DNA from 2 places in the Allobosea rubneri genome. Region 1 is predicted to be linked to the other one. Evidence: riboswitches for the same ligand, from Rfam matches in the RefSeq annotation. Region 1 holds a riboswitch; the other holds the start of a gene.

Evidence for each region. Region 1 has a riboswitch for thiamine pyrophosphate ahead of thiC (phosphomethylpyrimidine synthase ThiC). Riboswitches for the same ligand answer to the same signal wherever they lie in the genome.
Region 2: another riboswitch for thiamine pyrophosphate. It lies ahead of thiB (thiamine ABC transporter substrate binding subunit); the one in region 1 lies ahead of thiC (phosphomethylpyrimidine synthase ThiC).

The regions. Positions count from the first base shown of each region.
Region 1 is NZ_JAWDID010000093.1:1,191-11,191, reverse strand. It holds gene RKE40_RS28725 (hypothetical protein) at 95-388, shown strand; gene RKE40_RS28720 (hypothetical protein) at 463-663, shown strand; gene RKE40_RS28715 (hypothetical protein) at 841-1,041, shown strand; TPP riboswitch at 1,148-1,252, shown strand; gene thiC (phosphomethylpyrimidine synthase ThiC) at 1,332-3,209, shown strand; gene RKE40_RS28705 (hydroxyethylthiazole kinase) at 3,206-3,955, shown strand; gene thiE (thiamine phosphate synthase) at 4,046-4,714, shown strand; gene RKE40_RS28695 (hypothetical protein) at 4,733-6,445, opposite strand; gene RKE40_RS28690 (proline racemase family protein) at 6,535-7,566, opposite strand; gene truB (tRNA pseudouridine(55) synthase TruB) at 7,655-8,617, opposite strand; gene rbfA (30S ribosome-binding factor RbfA) at 8,604-9,044, opposite strand; partial or broken gene infB (translation initiation factor IF-2) at 9,203-10,001, opposite strand, start outside.
Region 2 is NZ_JAWDID010000009.1:112,210-122,210, reverse strand. It holds gene RKE40_RS08635 (thiamine ABC transporter ATP-binding protein) at 1-49, opposite strand, end outside; gene RKE40_RS08630 (ABC transporter permease family protein) at 42-1,577, opposite strand; gene thiB (thiamine ABC transporter substrate binding subunit) at 1,582-2,601, opposite strand; TPP riboswitch at 2,659-2,770, opposite strand; gene leuB (3-isopropylmalate dehydrogenase) at 2,892-4,001, shown strand; gene RKE40_RS08615 (branched-chain amino acid ABC transporter substrate-binding protein) at 4,097-5,206, opposite strand; gene msrP (protein-methionine-sulfoxide reductase catalytic subunit MsrP) at 5,541-6,497, shown strand; gene RKE40_RS08605 (methylated-DNA--[protein]-cysteine S-methyltransferase) at 6,563-7,126, shown strand; gene RKE40_RS08600 (LysR family transcriptional regulator) at 7,572-8,462, opposite strand; gene trxB (thioredoxin-disulfide reductase) at 8,603-9,568, opposite strand; gene RKE40_RS08590 (mitochondrial fission ELM1 family protein) at 9,676-10,001, opposite strand, start outside.

The DNA of each region.
Region 1 (10,001 bases):
CCTGTGATATCAATGGAACCTTCGCCGCCCTCGCTGGTTCCTTGGTCAGGCCGGAGTTTGCCTGCTGCCGGCCCGACGAGCGCAGGAGGGCCCGATGCGCAGATCATTCTGGTTCCTGATGAGCCTCGTGCTCATCGGGCTTGTAGCTGCGGAAGCGGCTGCCGGACAGGAATCGTCCGGCCCGGACATGACCACCATCCAGCGCGAGCGCGCGCCCGGCGTGCCGATGACGCCCAATGTAGGCGACGTTCAGAGGGACGAACCGGCCGCCGAGCGCGCCGAGGTCCGGCGCGAACGCGAGCGGGTGGCGCGCGACCGGCGCGGCCCTGCCCAGCCGAACCGCGACCTGCCGATGCCGCGGGGCGTGCCCTCGATCATCGCGCCCTGATCATTCGAGAGCGCGGGGGAGGATTCAGATTTGCGTAAGGGCTCGCTGCCTATGGTCGCGGCGAGGAGTTTGCCATGAGCGAAATGTCGACCGCGATCGCCCAGAGTTTGGTCAGCATGCGCTCGGCCGCGACCCAGCAGACCATGCAGCTCGAAATGGTCAAGCAGAACGCAAAGGCCGACCAGGCCCTCGTCACGATGCTGCAGCAGTCGGCCGAGCAGCAGAAGGCCACGCTGCCGGCCGGCCAGGGCGGCAATCTCGACGTCAGCGCCTGATCGCCTGGAGCTAATCCGTGTTTCGCGGAATAGCTCCAGTCCATTGATTACCGCACTTTCTTCACGCGAACCGGTACCCACTTCGCTCGAAAGCGCTTTGGCGCCGCCACAAGTAGCGGTTTCCGATTCAGATTCGGGTAAGGCGTGCGCTCTATCCTCGAGGCGAGGGAGGAGAGCATGAGCGACTCGTCTTTTCTGATCGGCGAGAGCTTCGTCGCCCGGCCCACTGAGCGGCCCCAGCCGGCGCAGCAGAGCGAAATCCAGAAAGAGCTGGACGATGCCCAGCGCGGCCTCGTCGAGATGCTGGAGCGCAGCATCGCCGAGCAGAAGGCGGCGCTTCCCTTCGGCCAGGGCGAGCATCTCGACGTCACCGTCTGAGCGACGCCGACGGCGAGCGGCAGCGCCGGCCTTTCCGCATGTCCCCACCACATGGCCGCCGGGCCGAAGCCGGCTTGCTTCCTCTCTCGACCGCCTCTAACCTCCGCCTTGTTCCGAGGGGTGCTCGCAAGAGCTGAGATGGCGTCCGACGCCGAACCCGTCGAACCTGATCCGGGTCATACCGGCGGAGGGACTGGAACGCGGCCTACGCCCTATCTGTAGCCGCATAACAGCGACTGGACCGTCCAGACACCCGGATCTCCTGAACCTTGGACCAAGGAGGAGATCCCATGAACGCCCATACCAAGCCCCAGAAGAACTCCGTCAAAGCCGCGCCGCAAAGCGTGACGACCGGGCCGATCATCGGCTCGCGCAAGATCTATGTCGCGGCTCCCGAGCATCCCGAGATGCGCGTGCCCTTCCGCGAGGTGGTGCTGACCACCGATGCCGAGCCGCCGGTGCGCATCTACGATCCGTCCGGGCCCTATACCGAGACCGATGTGCAGATCGACCTCAATGCCGGCCTGACGCAGCCGCGCCGGGCCTGGCTCGATGCGCGCGGCTTTGCGACCGTGCCCGGCCGCGCCGTCACCGCAGCCGACAACGGCAACATCTCGGAGGAACATCTGGTCCCGGCCTGCCCGGCGCAGCGTCCGATCCTCGAGGCCAAGCCCGGCCAGATGGCGACGCAGTACGAATTCGCGAAGGCCGGCATCATCACGCCCGAGATGATCTACGTCGCGCATCGCGAGAATCTCGGCCGCGCCGCCATGCTGGAAGGCGCCAAGGAGCGCCATGCCGATGGCGAGAGCTTCGGCGCTTCGGTGCCGGAATTCGTCACCCCGGAATTCGTCCGCGAGGAGATCGCCCGCGGACGCGCCATCATCCCGGCCAACATCAACCATCCCGAACTGGAGCCGATGGCGATCGGCCGGAACTTCCTGGTCAAGATCAACGCCAATATCGGCAACTCGGCCGTGACCTCCGGCGCTGCCGAGGAAGTCGAGAAGCTGGTCTGGGCGATCCGCTGGGGCGCCGACACGGTCATGGACCTCTCCACCGGCCGCAACATCCACAACATCCGCTCCTGGATACTCAGAAACTCGCCGGTCCCGATCGGCACGGTGCCGATCTACCAGGCGCTGGAGAAGGTCGGCGGCGACCCGATCAAGCTCGACTGGGAGGTGTTCAAGGACACGCTGATCGAGCAAGCCGAGCAGGGCGTCGACTATTTCACCATCCATGCCGGCGTGCGGCTTCCCTATGTGCCGCTGACGGCCAGCCGCGTCACCGGCATCGTCTCGCGCGGCGGCTCGATCATGGCGCGCTGGTGCCTCGCGCATCACAAGGAGAGCTTCCTCTACGAGCGCTTCGACGAGATCTGCGAGATCATGCGCAAATACGACGTCTCGTTCTCGCTCGGCGACGGCCTGCGTCCGGGCTCGATCGCCGATGCCAACGACCGTGCCCAATTCGCCGAGCTGGAGACGCTGGGCGAACTCACCAAGGTCGCCTGGGACAAGGGCTGCCAGGTGATGATCGAGGGCCCCGGCCATGTGCCGATGCACAAGATCAAGGAGAACATGGACAAGCAGCTGCGCGAATGCGGCGAAGCCCCCTTCTATACGCTCGGACCGCTGACCACCGACATCGCGCCGGGCTACGACCACATCACCTCCGGCATCGGCGCGGCGATGATCGGCTGGTTCGGTTGCGCCATGCTCTGCTACGTGACGCCGAAGGAGCATCTCGGCCTGCCCGATCGCGACGACGTCAAGACCGGCGTGATCACCTACCGGATCGCCGCCCATGCCGCCGACCTCGCCAAGGGCCATCCGGCGGCGAAGCTGCGCGACGATGCCTTGTCGCGTGCCCGCTTCGACTTCCGCTGGGAGGACCAGTTCAACCTGGCGCTCGACCCGGACACGGCGCGGTCGTTCCATGACGAGACGCTGCCGAAGGACGCCCACAAGGTCGCGCATTTCTGCTCGATGTGCGGGCCGAAGTTCTGCTCGATGAAGATCACCCAGGACCTGCGCGCCGAGGTGCTGGCGATGGGCGAGAACGAGCGGGCGGCTCTCGAAGCCATGGCGAGCGAGGGCATGGCGGCGAAGTCGGAGGAGTTCCTCAACAAGGGCGCGCAGCTCTACCTGCCGGCGGCCGAATGAGCGCGGTGATGGCGATGGACCGGCTCGACGCTGCGCGCGTCGCCTCGGTCCTCGCCCGCGTGGTGGAGAACCGTCCGCGGGTGCAGTGCCTGACCAATACGGTGGCGCAGAACATCACGGCGAACATGCTGCTCGCCTTCGGAGCGATCCCGTCCATGGCCATCCATGTCGACGAGGTCGCGGCGATGGCGGAAGGCGCCGGCGCGATCCTGATCAATATCGGCACGATCAATGCCGAGAGCGAGCTCGCCATCCCGAAACTGCTCGAGGTGGCGCGCGAGCGGGGCAAGCCCCTGGTCTTCGACCCGGTCTTCGTCGAGCTCTCGCCGCTGCGCCAACACATCGCCCGCGAGGTGCTGCGCCTGCCGAACCTCGTCGTGCGCGGCAACGCCACGGAAATGACGGCACTCGCCTTCGATCTTGCCTCGGCCGAAGGGGTCACCCGGGTCACCACCGGCAAGGTCGACCGGATCGAGAGCGGCGCGGCGAGCTTCTCGGTCGCGCATGGCCACCCCCTGATGACCAAGGTCACCGGCGTCGGCTGCGCGGCGGGGGCGCTGATCGCCGCCTGTTGCGCCGTCGAAAAGGACCCGGCCATCGCCGCGGCGGCGGCCTTGACGGCCTATGGCATCGCCGGCGAAATCGCGGCGGAGCGCTCGCGCGGACCCGGCAGCTTCGCAGTCGAGCTCGTCGACGCCCTCGCCGGCATCGACGAGGCGACGCTGGCGCAACGCATGGCGGGGTGATACCCGCCGCGGGAGCCGAGAGCGCAGGGCGGCAATTTCGCCTCCCTGCGCCCGCAAGGCACCCGGCACGATGAGAACAGGAAGACCGCCATGACCGTCGACATCAGCCTTTACGGCATCGTCGACCCGCAGATCGCTCGTGGCCGCTCGCTGGCCGACATGGCGCGCGAGGCGGTCGAGGGCGGCGCGACGCTGATCCAGCTGCGCGCCAAGAACGAGACGACGCGCGAGATGGTCCGCGAGGCCCGCGCCATCCGCTCGGCGCTGCACGGCACCAATGTGCCGCTGCTGATCAACGACCGGGTCGACGTGGCGCTCGCCGCCGGCGCCGACGGCGTCCATCTCGGCGCCGACGACATGAAGCTCAGCGATGCCCGCCGGCTGCTCGGCCCGCGCGCCATCATCGGGGCGACGCTGAACAAGATCGAGGACCTGCCCGAGCTGGCGGCCGCGAAGATCGACTATGCCTGCGCCGGCGCTGTCTTCTCCACGCAGCACAAGGACGATGCCAAGGCGCCGCTCGGCATCGAGGGCTATTCTGCGCTGCGGCGCGCGGCGGCGCAGGCGCTCGGCGGTCTCCCGGTCGGCGCCATCGCCGGGATCGACGCCGGCAATGCCGGCTCGGTGATCGCCGCGGGCGCCGATGGCGTCGCGGTGATCGGGGCGCTGTTCGGCGGGCAGGACATCACGGCGGCCGCTCACGCGCTGCGGGAGGCGGTCGACGCGGCGCTGGCGCGGCGGCTGGCGGCCCCGGTCTGATCGCCGGGAGGCGGCCCTTCAGCCCTTCAGATACATGTCCCAGCAGGGCGAGAGCGCGATCCTGGTCCGTCCTTCCAACGCCTTGCCGAAGTGCTCGAGGATCATGCCGCGGGCCGTGGTCTGCGGGCATTTCGGTGCCATGATCGCATCGAGCTCGCGCAGATCCTCCAGCGCCTGGGCCGCGACCTTCGGGTTGCTGCGGAACGGGTCGATACCGATCGGGACATGGCGCGGCGGCCTGCGATCGAGCTGGCGGTTGAACAGGTCGACGAAATCGAGCGTGAAGAAGCCGTTGAGCTCGCGCTTGTTGGCGCTCTCCCAGGCGCGGATCGCCTCGATGCCCTGCTCGGCCTCGAGCAGCCAGGTCGCCTGATAGTCGATCGCCGAGTAGAGAATGAACGAGGGCAACTGGCCCTTGGCGGAGAGCTCGGCATAGGCGCTCTGGTTCCGCGCGTAATGCTCCAGCATCAGCGGCGCGCGCTCCGCGATCTCGCGCTTGACGCTGACCCGGCCGATCCGGCCGAGATCGTCGACACGCAAGGCTTCGTAGGTCGGCGCGCCCAGCATGGCGCGGGCGCCGCGCTCGATGAAGATCAGCGCCGAAGGCAGGGACGCGGCGAGGAGCAGCACCAGCACGACGGGCCGGAGCCGATCCATCCTGCCCTGCCATTCGAGCAGGATCGCCAGCAGCAATGGCCAGAGCGCGATGAATTCGAGGCTGCCGGTGTTCTGCGTCTCGAAGAAGATCAGGGCGAACAGGGTGACCGCGAGCCAGCCGGTCGTCGACGCCGCAAGCCCGCGCAGGAAGGAGCCGAATGCCGCCGGGCGGTCGCGCCAGGCCACCCAGACCAGCACGCCGAGCAGCACGAGCACCGAGCCGATGACGTTGAACTTGACCGAGGCCACGGTCAGGAAGCGCGGCAGCAACGCCCCGGTATTGAGCGAGAGCAGGGTCAGGATGTCCTCGACATAGGCCCGGACCAGGCCGGTGCCGAGATCGAGAAGGGCGAGGATCGCGATGACGGCGGCGGCGACGAGAGCGGCATCTCGGAAGCGCATGCGGCCGGTCAACACGGCATAGCCGACCAGCATGGCGCCGCTGACGGCGCCGGTGACCTTGACCAGGAACAGCGCCAGCATCAGCGCCGCGACCAGTAAGGTCAGGAGCAGCGGACCGCGCACGAAGAACAGCGTCGCTACCAGCACATAGAGCAGCAGGCAGATATGCCGGTTGTAATGGCCGAAGCCGTCGAGGCCCGGCAGCGGGTAGAGCTCGTGCAGGTTGATCGGCAGCGAAGCGAAGAGCAGGAAGGGCAGCAGCAGAGCCAGCGCCTGCCCGCGCGAGCGCTGCGCGACATGGAAGGCCACGATGGCCAGCAGCGGCAGGGCGACAGGCAGCACGCCCCAATTCGCGAGCAGGATCGGATGCGCCTTTGGAAAGGCGAGGTCGAGGCCGGCGACGAGGTAATAGCCGAGCGGGCCGACCGGCGCGAAGAAATCGATGCTCGGGATCTGGCCTTCATGGATGCGCTGGGCGGCGTCGAAATAGACCGCGGTGTCCCAATAGTTGGAACCGAGTGGCAGGCGCAGCGGCAAAAGCAGTCCGGCGAGGACAAGGGCGAGAAAGAGCGCCAGCCAGAAGGCGGGGCTGGACGCGAGCCGGCGCAGGCTCCAGGCAGCGTCGCCTTCCGCCGCGAGTGCTCGCTGCGTCTTTACAGTGCCCATCGCCATGCTCGCCTTCCTGGTCGCGCGGGAGACTGGCAGCAAAACCTTACCGGGAGCCTGCGACGACCGGCGAATGACGACCGGAGCCGCCTTTTCTAGCCCTGTGCCGGGGCACCCGGTATGTCGGCGAGGCGTCGCGGCAGGGCAAAGCCATGGCGCAGCGGATCGTCGGGCTCGATGACGAAGCTGCCTTCCCCGGCAAGATGGCTCGTGCCGGCGACCGTGACGGTGACGGCACCGGCAGCAGGGTATTCGACCGGGCCGACCACCGTGCCGGTAAAGGCTCCGCCGGTGATGCTGCGGAAGCTGCGGCTCCTGCCCGTCGGGATCAGGCCCCTGGCATGGTCCAGCGCCATGCGCGCGGTCACGCCGGAGCCGGTCGGCGAGCGGTCGATCTGGCGTTCGGCGAAGACGCAGAGATTGAAGCTCTCGGCCTCCGGCCCGGCCTCGTCGGTGACGATGGTGCCGTAGAGAAAGCCGAGGTCGGGCTCGGTCGGATGGGTGATCGCGCGTGTCGCCCGGACCCTGTCCGTCAGCGCCCCTGCCGCGGCTACGATCTCCTCGACCGGCGTTGCGAACAGGTCGAGCCCGAAGCGCGAGGCCGGCAGGATGCAGTAATACGCGCCGCCATAGGCGATGTCGGTGACGACCGTGCCGAAGCCGGGCAGCGCGACCGCGAGATCGCGCGCCTCGACGAAGGCCGGCACGCTCTCGAAGCTCACCGTGCCGACCCTGCCACCTTCGAACTCGCAGGCGAGGCGCAGAAGGCCACAGGGCGCCTCGATGGCGAAGCGGGTCACCGGCTCGACCGCCGGCACCAGCCCATGATCGATCGCATAATGGCCGAGCGCGATGGTGGCGTGGCCACACATCGTCGAATAGCCCTCATTATGGGTGAAGAGCACGCCGAAGGCCGCCTCGGGAGCGGTCGCCGCCACCGGAATGACGCCGTACATGCCGTCATGGCCGCGCGGCTCCAACATCATCGCCCGGCGCAGATCGTCATGCAGCTCGCGGGCCTGCCGGCGCTTCTCCAGAATGGTCGCGCCGGTCAGCTCGGGATAGCCCGAGGTGACGATCCGGACCGGCTCGCCACAGGTATGGTAGTCGATATAGGCAAGGCGCATGGCTGGGCTCCCGATGGCGGCTCCGCCATCGCTGCCCAGCCTAGCCGGATCACGCGCTACTGCCAGAGCCGCAGCGGCGCCTCAGGCCTCAGAGGTTGAAGACCCGGTGCGGGACGAATTCGCCCTGCTCGATCGAGCCGGTGGCGATCAGCACGCCGCCGCAGGTGGTGTAGACCGCCTGGGCCTCGACCGGCGCATCGCGCCCGCGCAGCAGGATGCTCTGGCCGCGCTTGAGCCTGAGAGCCGCATCGCGATGGATCACGATCTCCGGGATCAGGGACAGGGCGGTTGCGACAGGCCGCAGAGCCGTGGCCGCAGCTTCCGCTCCCTCGCGCAGGGTTTCGACGGAGACCGCATCGTCGACCGCGAAAGGGCCGACGCGGGTGCGCCTGAGATGGGCGACATGACCGAGGCAGCCGAGAGCCAGGCCAAGGTCGCGCGCGATGGCGCGGACATAGGTGCCCTTGCCGCATTCGGCCTCGAAGGTCGTCGTCTCTGGCGAATGCGAGACGATGCGCAGCGAGGTGATCTCGACCGGGCGCGCCTCAAGCGTCACCTCCTCGCCGTCGCGGGCGAGGTCATAGGCACGCTCGCCGGCGATCTTGATCGCCGAGAATTTCGGCGGCACCTGCTGGATCGTGCCGGTGAAGCGCGGCAGCAGCGCCAGGATCGCGTCTTCCTGCGGCCGTGCCTCGGAGGTCGCGACGACCTTGCCCTCGGTGTCGTCCGTGTCGGTCTGCGAGCCCCAGGCGACGGTGAACTGATAGGCCTTGCGGCCATCCATGACGAAGGGAACGGTCTTGGTCGCTTCGCCGAGCGCAATCGGCAAAAGGCCGGAGGCGAGCGGATCGAGCGTGCCGGCATGCCCGGCCTTCTTGGCCGAGAAGGCGCGCTTCACTACGCTGACCGCATGGGTCGAGGTCATGCCGACGGGCTTGTCGAGCACGACCCAGCCATGGACATCGCGCTTCTTCGGGCGCGGCGCGAACTCCCTGCCGCCCGCTTCCCTGGCGCCCTCGGTCGGGGCTCCGTTCTCGTCAGTCATCGTCATGGGGCTTGTCTTGATCGGTCTGGTCGATGCGCAGCGGCTTGCGATCGGTGTCGCGGCGCACGGCGTCGGAGTCCAGCAGCGCATCGATGCGCGCCGCCTCGTCGAAGCTCTCATCCTGGCGGAAGCGGACGTCCGGAGCGTATTTCAGGTTCACCCGATGGGCGATCTCGCCGCGGATATAGCGCTTATGGGCATCGAGCGCCTTCAGCACGGGCCCGACATCCTCGCCGCCGAGCGGCATGATGTAGCAGGTCGCGAGCTTGAGATCGGGCGAGAGCCGGACCTCGGGCACGGTGATGACATGCTTCGCCAGCACGTCGTCGTGGATTTCGCCCCGCGCCAGCATCTCGGCGAGGGCGTGGCGGATCAGTTCGCCGACGCGGAGCTGACGCTGCGAGGGACCGGAGGTTTTTACAGGTTTTGCCATGGTTCTCGTTCTCCGGGATCGGACCGGATGAGCGTGGGTTGTCAAAGCGCCGTGGCCGGGCTTGGCCCGGCCACCTGATGACGTTCACGCGCGCCAGAGGCGCGATCTCTCGGTGAAGATGGTCGGGCCCCAGGACCCGACCATCGGAAGCGAAAGCCTCAGAGCGTGCGCTTGATCGCCTCGACGCGATAGCACTCGATGACGTCGCCGGCACGCATGTCCTGGTAGTTCTCGAAGGACATGCCGCACTCCTGGCCGGCCACCACTTCCTTGGCGTCGTCCTTGAAGCGCTTGAGCTGGGCGAGCTTGCCCTCGTGGACCACGACGCCGTCGCGGATCAGGCGGACATTGGCGCCGCGCTCGATCGTGCCGTCGGTGACGCGGCAGCCGGCGATCTTGCCGACCTTCGAGACGTTGAAGATCTCGAGGATCTGGGCATTGCCGAGCATGGTTTCGCGCAGGGTCGGCGCCAGCAGGCCGGACATCGCGTCCTTAACGTCATCCATCAGGTTGTAGATGATGTTGTAGTAGCGAATCTCGACGCCGGCCCGCTCGGCCGCCTCGCGCGCTTCCTTGTGGGCGCGCACGTTGAAGCCGACCACGACGGCGCCGGAGGCCTGCGCCAGCGTCACGTCCGACTCGGTGATGGCGCCGACGCCGGACTGCAGCACGCGGGCGCGCACCTCGTCATTGCCGACCTTCTCGAGCGAGCCGACGATGGCTTCGACCGAGCCCTGCACGTCGCCCTTGACGACGAGCGGGAACTCCTTGCGGCCGGCGCCTTCCTTGAGCTCGCGCATCATCTCGGCGAGCGAGCGGCCGGCACCCGAGCCGGCGCCGCGCGCGGCGAGGCGATCGCGCTTCTGGCGCTCGCGGTAATCGGTGATCTCGCGGGCACGCGCTTCCGACTCGACGACCGCGACGCGATCGCCGGCCTCGGGCGTGCCGTTGAAGCCG
Region 2 (10,001 bases), on a different contig from region 1:
ACGCCGCGAAGTCCGGATAGCGTAGGGCGAGCCTGGCGATCTCAAGCATGGCGCGCGCTCCAGCGCTGGGTCAGGAAGGCGAGGCCGCCGGCGCTCAGGACGAGCACCAGCGCGAGCGCACTGGCCTCCTCGATCCGATAGGCGCCGAGGCGGTTGGCGAGCAGATAGGGCAGGGTGGTCAGTTCCGGGCCGCCGAACAGGGCGATGACGCCGAAATCGCCGAGCGAGAGTGCCGTGGCGAAGGCGAAGGCGGCGCCGAGCGCACCGCGCATGGCCGGCCACTCCACCAGAAGCAGCCTGTTCCAACCCGCCAGCCCCAGGCTCTCGGCCAGCCGGCCATGGCGCTGCGCACTGATCGCGAGCGCCGGAGCGAGCAGGCGGTAGGCGTAGGGCAGGGCCATCAGCGCATTGACCAGCGGGACCAGCATCAGGCCGAGCGAGGCAGGGTCGCCAAGGCCGCGCAGCAGGACATAGAGCCCGGCGACGAAGGCGAAGGGCGGCAGGCCGAGCATGGCGAAGGCAGCCAGGTCGGGCAGGCGGGAGCGCTGCGGCAGCCGGTGCGCGCCGCTGGCGAGCAGCAGAGCGAGCAGGCAGGCCAGGAGGCCGGCGCTGACGGCGATGACTGCGCTCGTGACGGCGGCCTGGACGAATTCGGCCGAGGCGAGGGTCGTCATGGCACCGAGCCCGCCCGCGACGCTGAAAAGCGGCGGTGCGATCAGGGCCGCCGCGAGGATCAGCACCAGCCCATCGAGACGGCGCAGGGCGAAGAGGTCGGGCCGGGTGGCGTTGCGCTCGGCGCCGGCTTCCTCGCGGGTTTTCGGCGTCAGCGCGGTCATGGCCGCGGCGAGGGCGAGGCAGATCAGCAATTGCAGGCCGGCCAGTGCGGCGGCGCGAACGAAATCGGCCTCGAAGCGCACCGCCTCGTAGATCGCGACCTCCAGCGTCGCATTGGCCGGGCCGCCGCCGAGCGACAGCACGATGGCGAAGCTAGTGAAGCAGAGCAGGAAGACGAGGACGGCGAGCGCCGGCGCCTCACGCCGGATCACCGGCCAGTCGAGATGCCGGAAGCAGTCGGCGGCGGTGAAACCGAGCTCCGAGGCGAGCCGGCGCCGCTCGCCCGGTTCGCGTTCGAAGGCATGGAGCAAAGCGCGCGTCACCAGCGGCATGTTCATCACGACATGAGCGATGACGATGCCGTGCAGCCCGTAGATCGAGGGCGGCTCGGCGCCGAGGCTGCGGGCCAGCGAGCCGAGCAGGCCGGAGCGGCCATAGATCGCGACGATACCGAAGGCGATGACGATGGTCGGCGCCACCGCGGCGGTGGTAAGCAGTGCGAGCAGCAGTTCGCGGCCGGGAAAGCGCCGGCGCAGCAAGGCGAGCGCGAGCCCGGTTCCGAGCGCCAGCGAGAGCAGCGTCGAGAGGGCCGCCTGCAAACCGGCCGAGGCGATCAGGCGGGTGAGATAGGGGCCGAGCGTCGCGAGCGTGGCGACGTCCGAGCCGGCTCGCGCCAGGCCGAGCAGCGAGCCGCAGGCGAGGGCGAGGATCGCGAGCGCGGTGAGCGTGGCCGGCCGGAGCAAGGTCTCAGCGGCTCGTCGCGGCGAGCCAGGCGTCGATGAAGGCCCTGCGCTGGCTGCGGACCGTCTCCGGCGCGACCAGCAGGGTCTTCTGCGGCCTGATCACCCCGGCGAAGGAGGCGGGCAGGCCAGCGGCCGGCAGCTTCGCCGGCATCATCCAGTTGCCTTCGGGGATCAGCGACTGGAAGGCGTCGGAGAGCATGAAGGCGAGGAAGCGCTTCGCCAGCTCGGGCTGCTTCGTCGCCCGCGTCATGCCGGCGAGCTCGACATGCAGGTAGTGCCCCTCCGCGAAGGGCGCAGCCTTGTACTGCGTCTTCTTCTCGGCGCCGAGATGGTAGGCCGGCGAGGTGGCGTAGGAGAGCACCATGTCGGCCTCGCCCTTGAGGAACAGGCCATAAGCCTCGGACCAGCCCTTGGTGAAGGTGACGATGCGCGGCTTCAGCCTTGCCCAGGCCGCGTCGGCCTCGTCGCCATAGACGGCGCGCATCCAGAGCAGGAAGCCGAGGCCGGGGGCGCTGGTGCGTGGATCCTGCAGCACGAGCTTCGGCCCCTTGGGGTCGTCGACGAGCTGCTTCAGGCTCTGCGGCGGCGTCGCGAGCCTGGTGGAATCGTAGACGAAGGCGAGATGGCCCCAGTCGAAGGGCAGGAGCGTATCGTCGGTCCAGGGCGTCGGCAGGGTCAGTGACGCGCCGTCCTGGCCGTGGGCCTGGAACAGGCCGCTCGCCTTCGCTTCGGCCGCGAGGTTCATGTCGAGGCCGAGCACGAGATCGGCCTTCGTCGTTTCGCCCTCGAGCTTGAGCCGCGCCAGCAGCGAGCCGGCATCGTCGGCGGCGACCCAGTTCAGCGTGCAGCCGCACTGCGCCTCGAAGGCGGCCTTGACCTTGGCGCCGGGGCCGTATTTCCCGGTGAAGGAGGAATAGGTGTAGACGCTCAGCGCCGGCTTCTCCTGCGCCTGCGCAGGGGCTCCCAAGAGCAACGCCGCCAGCATTCCGGCGATCAGCCCCGCTCTGCCGCTCAGACCAGTCATGACGTCCCCGCATGCTTCGTTGGGGCTTTGACGGGGAGGGCTTTGCGTCGCCCGCTGCGGGCTTCGATGCTCAATCCCTCCGCCGGCACGACCCGGATCAGGTTCTACGGGTCGTGGCGCCCTTATGCGCCCCTCTCAGCCCGGTTGCCGGGCACCCCGTTGAGACCCCTGACGGATAGGCCTCCGCAGCGCCCAAGTCCAGCCTGCGGCTTGCTTCGCGCGGCTTCCGCCCGTAACCAGCGCGCAGGGGCGCGAAGGCCCTGAAGATAACAGCATTCCGAGAGGCGACCATGGCGAACCACAAGCTCCTGCTTCTGCCCGGCGACGGCATCGGCCCCGAGGTGATGGGCCAGGTCGAGAAGATCGTTTCCTGGTTCGAGAAGCAGGGTCTTGCTTCCTTCTCGCTCGAGCGCGGCCTCGTCGGCGGCTCGGCCTATGACGCCCACAAGGCGGCGATCTCGGAAGGCGACATGAAGCTCGCCCAGGAGGCCGACGCAGTGCTCTTCGGCGCGGTCGGCGGCCCGAAATGGGCTGATGTCCCCTATCAGCATCGCCCGGAGGCCGGCCTGCTGCGCCTGCGCAAGGATCTCGGCCTGTTCGCGAACCTGCGTCCGGCGATCTGCTATCCGGCGCTGGCCTCGGCTTCGTCGCTGAAGCCGGAAGTGGTCGAGGGCCTCGACATCCTGATCGTGCGCGAGCTCACCGGCGGCGTCTATTTCGGCGAGCCGAAGGAAATCGTCACGCTCGAGGACGGCCAGAAGCGCGGCGTCGACACCCAGCTCTATACCACCGGCGAGATCGAGCGCATCGCGCGCGTCGCCTTCGAACTGGCGCGCACCCGCCGCAACAAGGTCTCCTCGGCCGAGAAGCACAACGTCATGAAGACCGGCGTGCTCTGGAAGCAGACGGTCACCGCGCTGCACGCTGCCGAGTACAAGGATGTCGAGCTCGAGCATGTGCTCGCCGACAACTGCGCGATGCAGCTTGTACGCTGGCCGAAGCAGTACGACGTCGTGGTCTGCGACAACCTCTTCGGCGACATCCTCTCCGACGTCGCGGCGATGTTGACGGGCTCGCTCGGCATGCTGCCCTCCGCCTCGCTCGGCGCCGAGGACCCGGCGACCGGCAAGCGCAAGGCGCTCTACGAGCCCGTGCACGGCTCGGCGCCCGACATCGCCGGCAAGGGCCTCGCCAACCCGATCGCGATGATCGGCTCCTTCGCCATGGCGCTGCGCTATTCCTTCGGCGCGGGCGAGGCTGCCGACCGGCTCGAAGGCGCCATCGCCGACGTGCTGGGCGCCGGCACCCGCACCAAGGACATCGCCGCGCCCGGCGCCAACGCCGTCTCGACCACCGAGATGGGCGAGGCCATCATCAAGGCGCTCGAAGCGCGCGGCTGAGGCGGTTTATCGCTGTATGCGCAGTCCCAGCGGGGCGGCGCATACCTGCTCAATATCGGGCCGGTGCGGGACATCCCCGCACCGGCCTTATTTCGTCAGTCGACGGAGACGATCTTGCCGTCTTCCCATTTGAACATGGAGAAGGCCGGCGAGCTGAGGTCGCCGTTCTTGCCGTAGGACAGCTTGCCGATCGCGGTCGGCACCGTCATGCCGGACTTCAGCGCGGTCGCGACGGCGGTGGCGCTGTCGGCCTTGCCCACCTTCTCGATGCCGGCCTTGAGCACTTCGACGGCGGCATAGGCGTTGAGCGTGAAAGCCTCGGCCGGGATGCCCTTCGCCTTCAGCGCCGCCACGGCCTCGGCCGAGTCGGGGCTCTTCTGGGCGTCGGTCGCGTTGGTGAACAGCGAGCCGGCCGCCGACTGGTCGGCGATCGCCCAGAACTCGGTGTTGGACAGGCCCTCGCCGCCGATGATGGTGGCGGCGATGCCGGCGTCCTTGAGCTGGCGGGCCAGCAGGCCGCCTTCGGGGTGGTAGCCGCCGAAATAGATCAGGTCGATATTGGCGGCCTTCAGCCGGGTGATGACGGCCGAAAGGTCCTTCTCGCCGGGCGTCAGCGTCAGATAGAGCGCTTCCTTGACGCCGCCGTCATTGATGCCCTTCTTGAAGGCGTCGGCGAGGCCCTTGCCGTAGGTGCCCTTGTCGTGGAGCACCGCGATCCGCTTGTCCTTCAGGTTCTTCAGCACGTATTTCGCGGCGACTTCGGCCTGCTGGTCGTCGCGGCCGCAGGTGCGCAGGACATTGCTCAGGCCACGGCTGGTGAGGGCCGGGGCGGTCGCGGTCGGCGTCACCATCAAGGTGCCGTGCTCGGCGAGGACGTCGGAAGCCGCCATGGCGACGCCGGAGGTCACCGGGCCGACGACGAACTTGACCTTCTCGCCGACCAGCAGGTTGGCGGCGGAGACGCCCTGCTTGGGATCGCCGGCATCGTCGGCGAGCTTCAGCACGACCTTCTCGCCGAGAATGCCGCCCTTCTTGTTGATCGCCTCGACGGCGGCCTCGGCGCCGTTGCGGACCTGGTCGCCATAGGCGGCGACGGCGCCGGTCAGCGGCGCGATCAGGCCGATGACGATGTCGGCGCGGGCCGGCAGAGCGGCCAGAAGGGTGGCGGCGAAGGCCGTTCCAACCAGGAATTTCAACTTGCCCATCGCAATCGTCTCCTCGACGTTCATCCAGCTTCCGCCCGCGGTTCGGCCGCGCTGGTCGGGGACGCGCGACAGGCCTTTCCTCTGAAAGACCTGAACTCTCTACCGAGCGGAACTGGCTGTCCGACCATTGCCGAAATTTCTAGCATGCGCCTGCGATCCGGGCACGCCCCGGCAGCGAGCGTGGCGAGCATGACCGCGATGCAAGGTGGATGGCGCTCTGCGGAAGGAAGGCCGAGGGCGCGACAGAGCGCCGCTGATCCTCTCCCGCTCGTGAATTGCGCATCGGCCCGCTCTGTGGACTAGCTGCCGCCGGATAACCGGAGCTTGTCGTCCGATGCTGATCAAGACCCGCGCCGGCTGGGAGATTCCCGAAAGCCAGGCGACCCCCGAGGCCACCTTCATGGACCGCCGCCGCTTCATCGCCGCCGGTGCCGGGCTGATCGCCGGTGCCGCCTTGCCGGAGATGGCGTTCGCCCAGGGCGCGGACCCGACGCTCGACCTCTATCCGGCCAAGCGCAACGAGGCCTACAAGCTCGACCGGCCGGTGACCGAGGAAGAGCTCGCGGCCAACTACAACAATTTCTACGAGTTCGGGACCTCGAAGGACGTCGTCGCCTCGGCGAAGCGCCTCGGCACGCGGCCCTGGACGGTGACGATCGACGGGCTGGTCGAGAAGCCGTTCGAGATCGGCGTCGACGAGCTGATCCGAAAGATGCCGCTGGAGGAACGGCTCTACCGCTTCCGCTGCGTCGAGGCCTGGTCGATGGCGGTGCCCTGGACCGGCTTTCCGCTGAAGAAGCTGGTCGAACTCGCCAAGCCGCTTTCGGGCGCGAAATACGTGCAGATGCAGACCTTCATGAATCCGCGCGTGGCGCCCGGCCAGTCGCAGCGCTGGTATCCTTGGCCCTATACGGAGGGGCTGACCATCGCCGAGGCAAGCAATGAACTCGCGCTGATGGTCACCGGGATCTACGGCAAGCCGGTGCCGAACCAGCATGGCGCGCCGATGCGACTGATCGTTCCCTGGAAGTACGGTTTCAAATCGGTCAAGTCGATCAACAAGATCAGCTTCGTCGCCGAGCGGCCGAAGACCTTCTGGGAGGGCTTGCAGGCGTCGGAATACGGCTTCTGGGCGAATGTGAACCCGGAGGTCTCGCATCCGCGCTGGAGCCAGGCGAGCGAGCAGGTGCTGGGCTCGCGCGAGCGGCGGCCGACCCTGCTGTTCAACGGCTATGGCGAGCAGGTCGCCGATCTCTACAAGGGACTGGAGAAGGAACGGCTCTGGGCCTGAGCTTGCCGGGACGGTTCGGCAGGAAACGGGTGCCGTAGTGCCTTCGCTTGCGCTAGCGTCGAGCCATGCAGAGCTTCTGTCTCTTCGATACCGCGATCGGCAGCTGTGCCCTGGTGTGGCAAGGCGAGAAGATCATCGCCGCACAACTGCCGGAGCATGACGAGACCACGGCCCGCAGGCGCCTGGCCCACCGTTTTCCGGAGGCTGGCGAGGCCGAGCCCGTTGCTTTCGTTCGGGAAGCGATCGCCGAGATCGTCGCCCTGCTGGCCGGCGAGCAGCGCGATCTCGGCCATCTGCCGATCGATCTCAGCGCCACGTCGGAGTTCAACCAGCGGGTCTATCGCGTCACGTTGACGATCCCGCCCGGCGAGACGCTGACCTATGGCGAGGTCGCGGCGCGGATCGGCGAGCCCGGCGCGGCGCGCGCAGTCGGCGTGGCGCTCGGCCAGAATCCGATCCCGATCATCGTGCCCTGCCATCGCGTGCTCGCGGCCGGCGGCAAGACCGGCGGCTTCTCGGCCGATGGCGGCGTTGAGACCAAGCTCAGGATCCTGACGATCGAGAAGGCGCGGACGAGCGCCGAGCCGTCGCTGTTCGATTCGCTGCCGCTGGAAGCCAGGCGGCGATAGGAAGGGGGCCCTTTCATCGCAGAGCAAGCCGCCCTTCGCTGATCCCGGAGCTGCGTCGCTACGCAGCCTGTCCGGAATGACGGTGATCGGCAGGCAGCAGCGACCGTCGCGGCCAAGAAAAAAGGCCGGCGTCCCGAAGGAGCCGGCCTAGAAGTTTGAAATATTCGGCGCAAGCGCCAAACATCTCAGAGGGGAACGGCTGGAACGAACTCAACGCCGGGAGGAGAATGCGGAGCCCGTTCCGAACAACCGTGGGCACAATATCGAGCAGGACCTGCCTTTTTGCAATGCAGCATTGGGCGGGGCAGTCATGCGTCCACAGCATGATGAAATGCTAGGATTTGACATAATTGCCATAATTGACGTGACGCAATGCGTCAGGGGCGGGACGGGACACCCCGTCGCCGGGTTTTCGGGCAGGCTCTGCCTGCCGGGCGGCCAGGGCTCAGAACGTCCAGCGCTGAGCCTTCTGGATCAAGAAATCACGGAAAACCTGGACACGGGCGACTGATTTCATCTCTTCCGGGTAGACCAGATAACTTTCGAGCTGCGGCATCTCGGTCTCGCGCATCAGCTGCACGAGCGGCGAGCCCGCCTCGATCAGGTAGTCCGGCAGGATGGCGATGCCGGCGCCCGAATCGACCGCCCGCTTCATCGCCGTGATGTTGTTGACAGTGAGATGGATCGGGCGCGGATTGCGCTGGTCGCGGCCGAGCGTGCCGAGCCAGTGCACCGCGGTCAGATAGGACGGCGAGGTGTTGCCGAACGACAGAAGCCGGTGATTGTCGAGGTCCTCATAGCTCTTCGGCTCGCCGAAGCGCTTGATGTAGGCGGGCGAGCCGTAGACGTGGAAGTGCACGGTGAAGAGCCGGCGCTGGATCAGGTCCGGCTGCTGCGGCTGGCGCAGCCGCAGGGCGATGTCCGCCTCGCGCATCGAGAGGTCGAGTTCCTCGTCGGTCAGGATGAGGTCGACCTTGATGTCGGGATAGAGGTCGAGGAACTCGGCCAGGCGCGGCGTCAGCCAATGACCGCCAAGCCCGCGGGTCGCGGTAACCTTCAATTCGCCGGAGGGGTGCTCGCGTGTTTCCGACAGCTGCGCGCGCGTGCGCTCCAGCCGCTGGGTCATCTCGCGGGCGGCGCGCCAGAGCAGTTCGCCCTGCTCGGTCAGGATCAGGCCGCGGGTATGCCGGTGGAAAAGCGGCGCGCGCAGTTCGCGTTCCAGCGCGCCGATCTGGCGGCTCACGGCGGACTGGCTCAGTCCGAGCCCGTCACCGGCCTTGGTGAAGCTGCCCGATTCTGCGACTGTGTAGAAAATCCGGATGCGGTCCCAATCCACCGCCTTCCCCCCTGTTATGCGTTCAGCGCATGATGGGAGGGAGGGGGCGCGAGGTCAATGTTTCCTTTGCCGGATGCCTGGTTTTTAGCCCTTAAACTCGTTGGGTAACTCATCAGCAACGCTGATGAGTTAACAAAACCCTATTCCGCGGCTTCGCGGAGCTCGGATTCATTGGCTGCGAGCCAGCGTTCGGCGTCGAGCGCGGCCATGCAGCCGAGGCCGGCCGCGGTCACGGCCTGGCGATAATGCTCGTCCGTGACGTCGCCCGCGGCGAAGACGCCGGGCACATTGGTCTGAGTCGTGCCGGGCGTGACTTCGAGATAGCCCGATTCGCGCATGGCGAGCTGGCCGGTGAAGAGCTCGGTCGCCGGCTTGTGGCCGATGGCGACGAAGACGCCGTCGGTCGACAGGTCCTGCAGCGCGCCGGTCTTCAGGTTGCGCAGGCGGACATGCGTCACCGAGGGCGGCTGCGTGCCGCCGAGGATCTCGGCGACTTCCGAATCCCAGACGATCTCGACCTTGGGATGCTTGAACAGGCGGTCCTGCATCACCTTCTCGGCGCGCAGCGTGTCACGACGGTGGACGAGCGTCACCTTGGCGGCGAGGTTGGCGAGATAAAGCGCCTCCTCGACGGCAGTGTTGCCGCCGCCGACCACCACGACCTGCTTGTTGCGGAAGAAGAAGCCGTCGCAGGTCGCGCAGGCCGAGACGCCGAAGCCCTGGAAGCTCTGCTCGGAGGGCAGGCCGAGCCACTTGGCCTGGGCGCCGGTGGCGATGATCAGCGCATCGCAGGAATAGGTCTCGCCGCCATCGCCCCAGAGCCGGAACGGGCGCTGTGAGAGATCGACGCGGGCGATGTGGTCGGAGACCATCTTGGTGCCCATGTGCTCGGCCTGGGCGCGCATCTGCTCCATCAGCCAGGGGCCCTGGATGACGTCGGCGAAGCCCGGATAGTTCTCGACATCGGTGGTGATCATCAACTGGCCGCCGGCCTGCATGCCGGAGATCAGCACGGGCTCGAGCAGAGCGCGGGCGGCATAGATCGCGGCGGTATAGCCGGCGGGGCCGGAACCGATGATCATCACCTTGGCGTGGGTATGGGCCATTCTCGTCTTCCTCTGCCGGCCGGGCCGGTGAATTTCTGCCTTTGCCGGCCCATGCCGGCGACATCGCCTTTCCGGCGGAAGCCGGACATATCGGTATCGGGAGGCCGTCAGTCCAGCCCTGCCGCCGCCCTGTGACGCAGCCAGCCTTCGCCGACGGCCCGCGCGATCGCTTCCGTCGAGTCTAGCGGCTGGTAGCGCCCGCCTTCAAGCCGGCCCTCGAAGTGATGCACAGCGCCATAGGCCTTCAGCGCCTCGAGGAACTTCGCCAGCCGTCCGTGGCCGCCATGCGGCTCGAAGACGAGGATCGGCGCGCCGGTCGCCGTGGCTTCGCCGATCATGTTGGTCGAGTCGGCGGTGACGACGATCGCATCGGCGAGCGCCAGCAGTGGCACATAGGGATTGGCGCCTGTGCCGTCCCACCACCAGCCGCGAT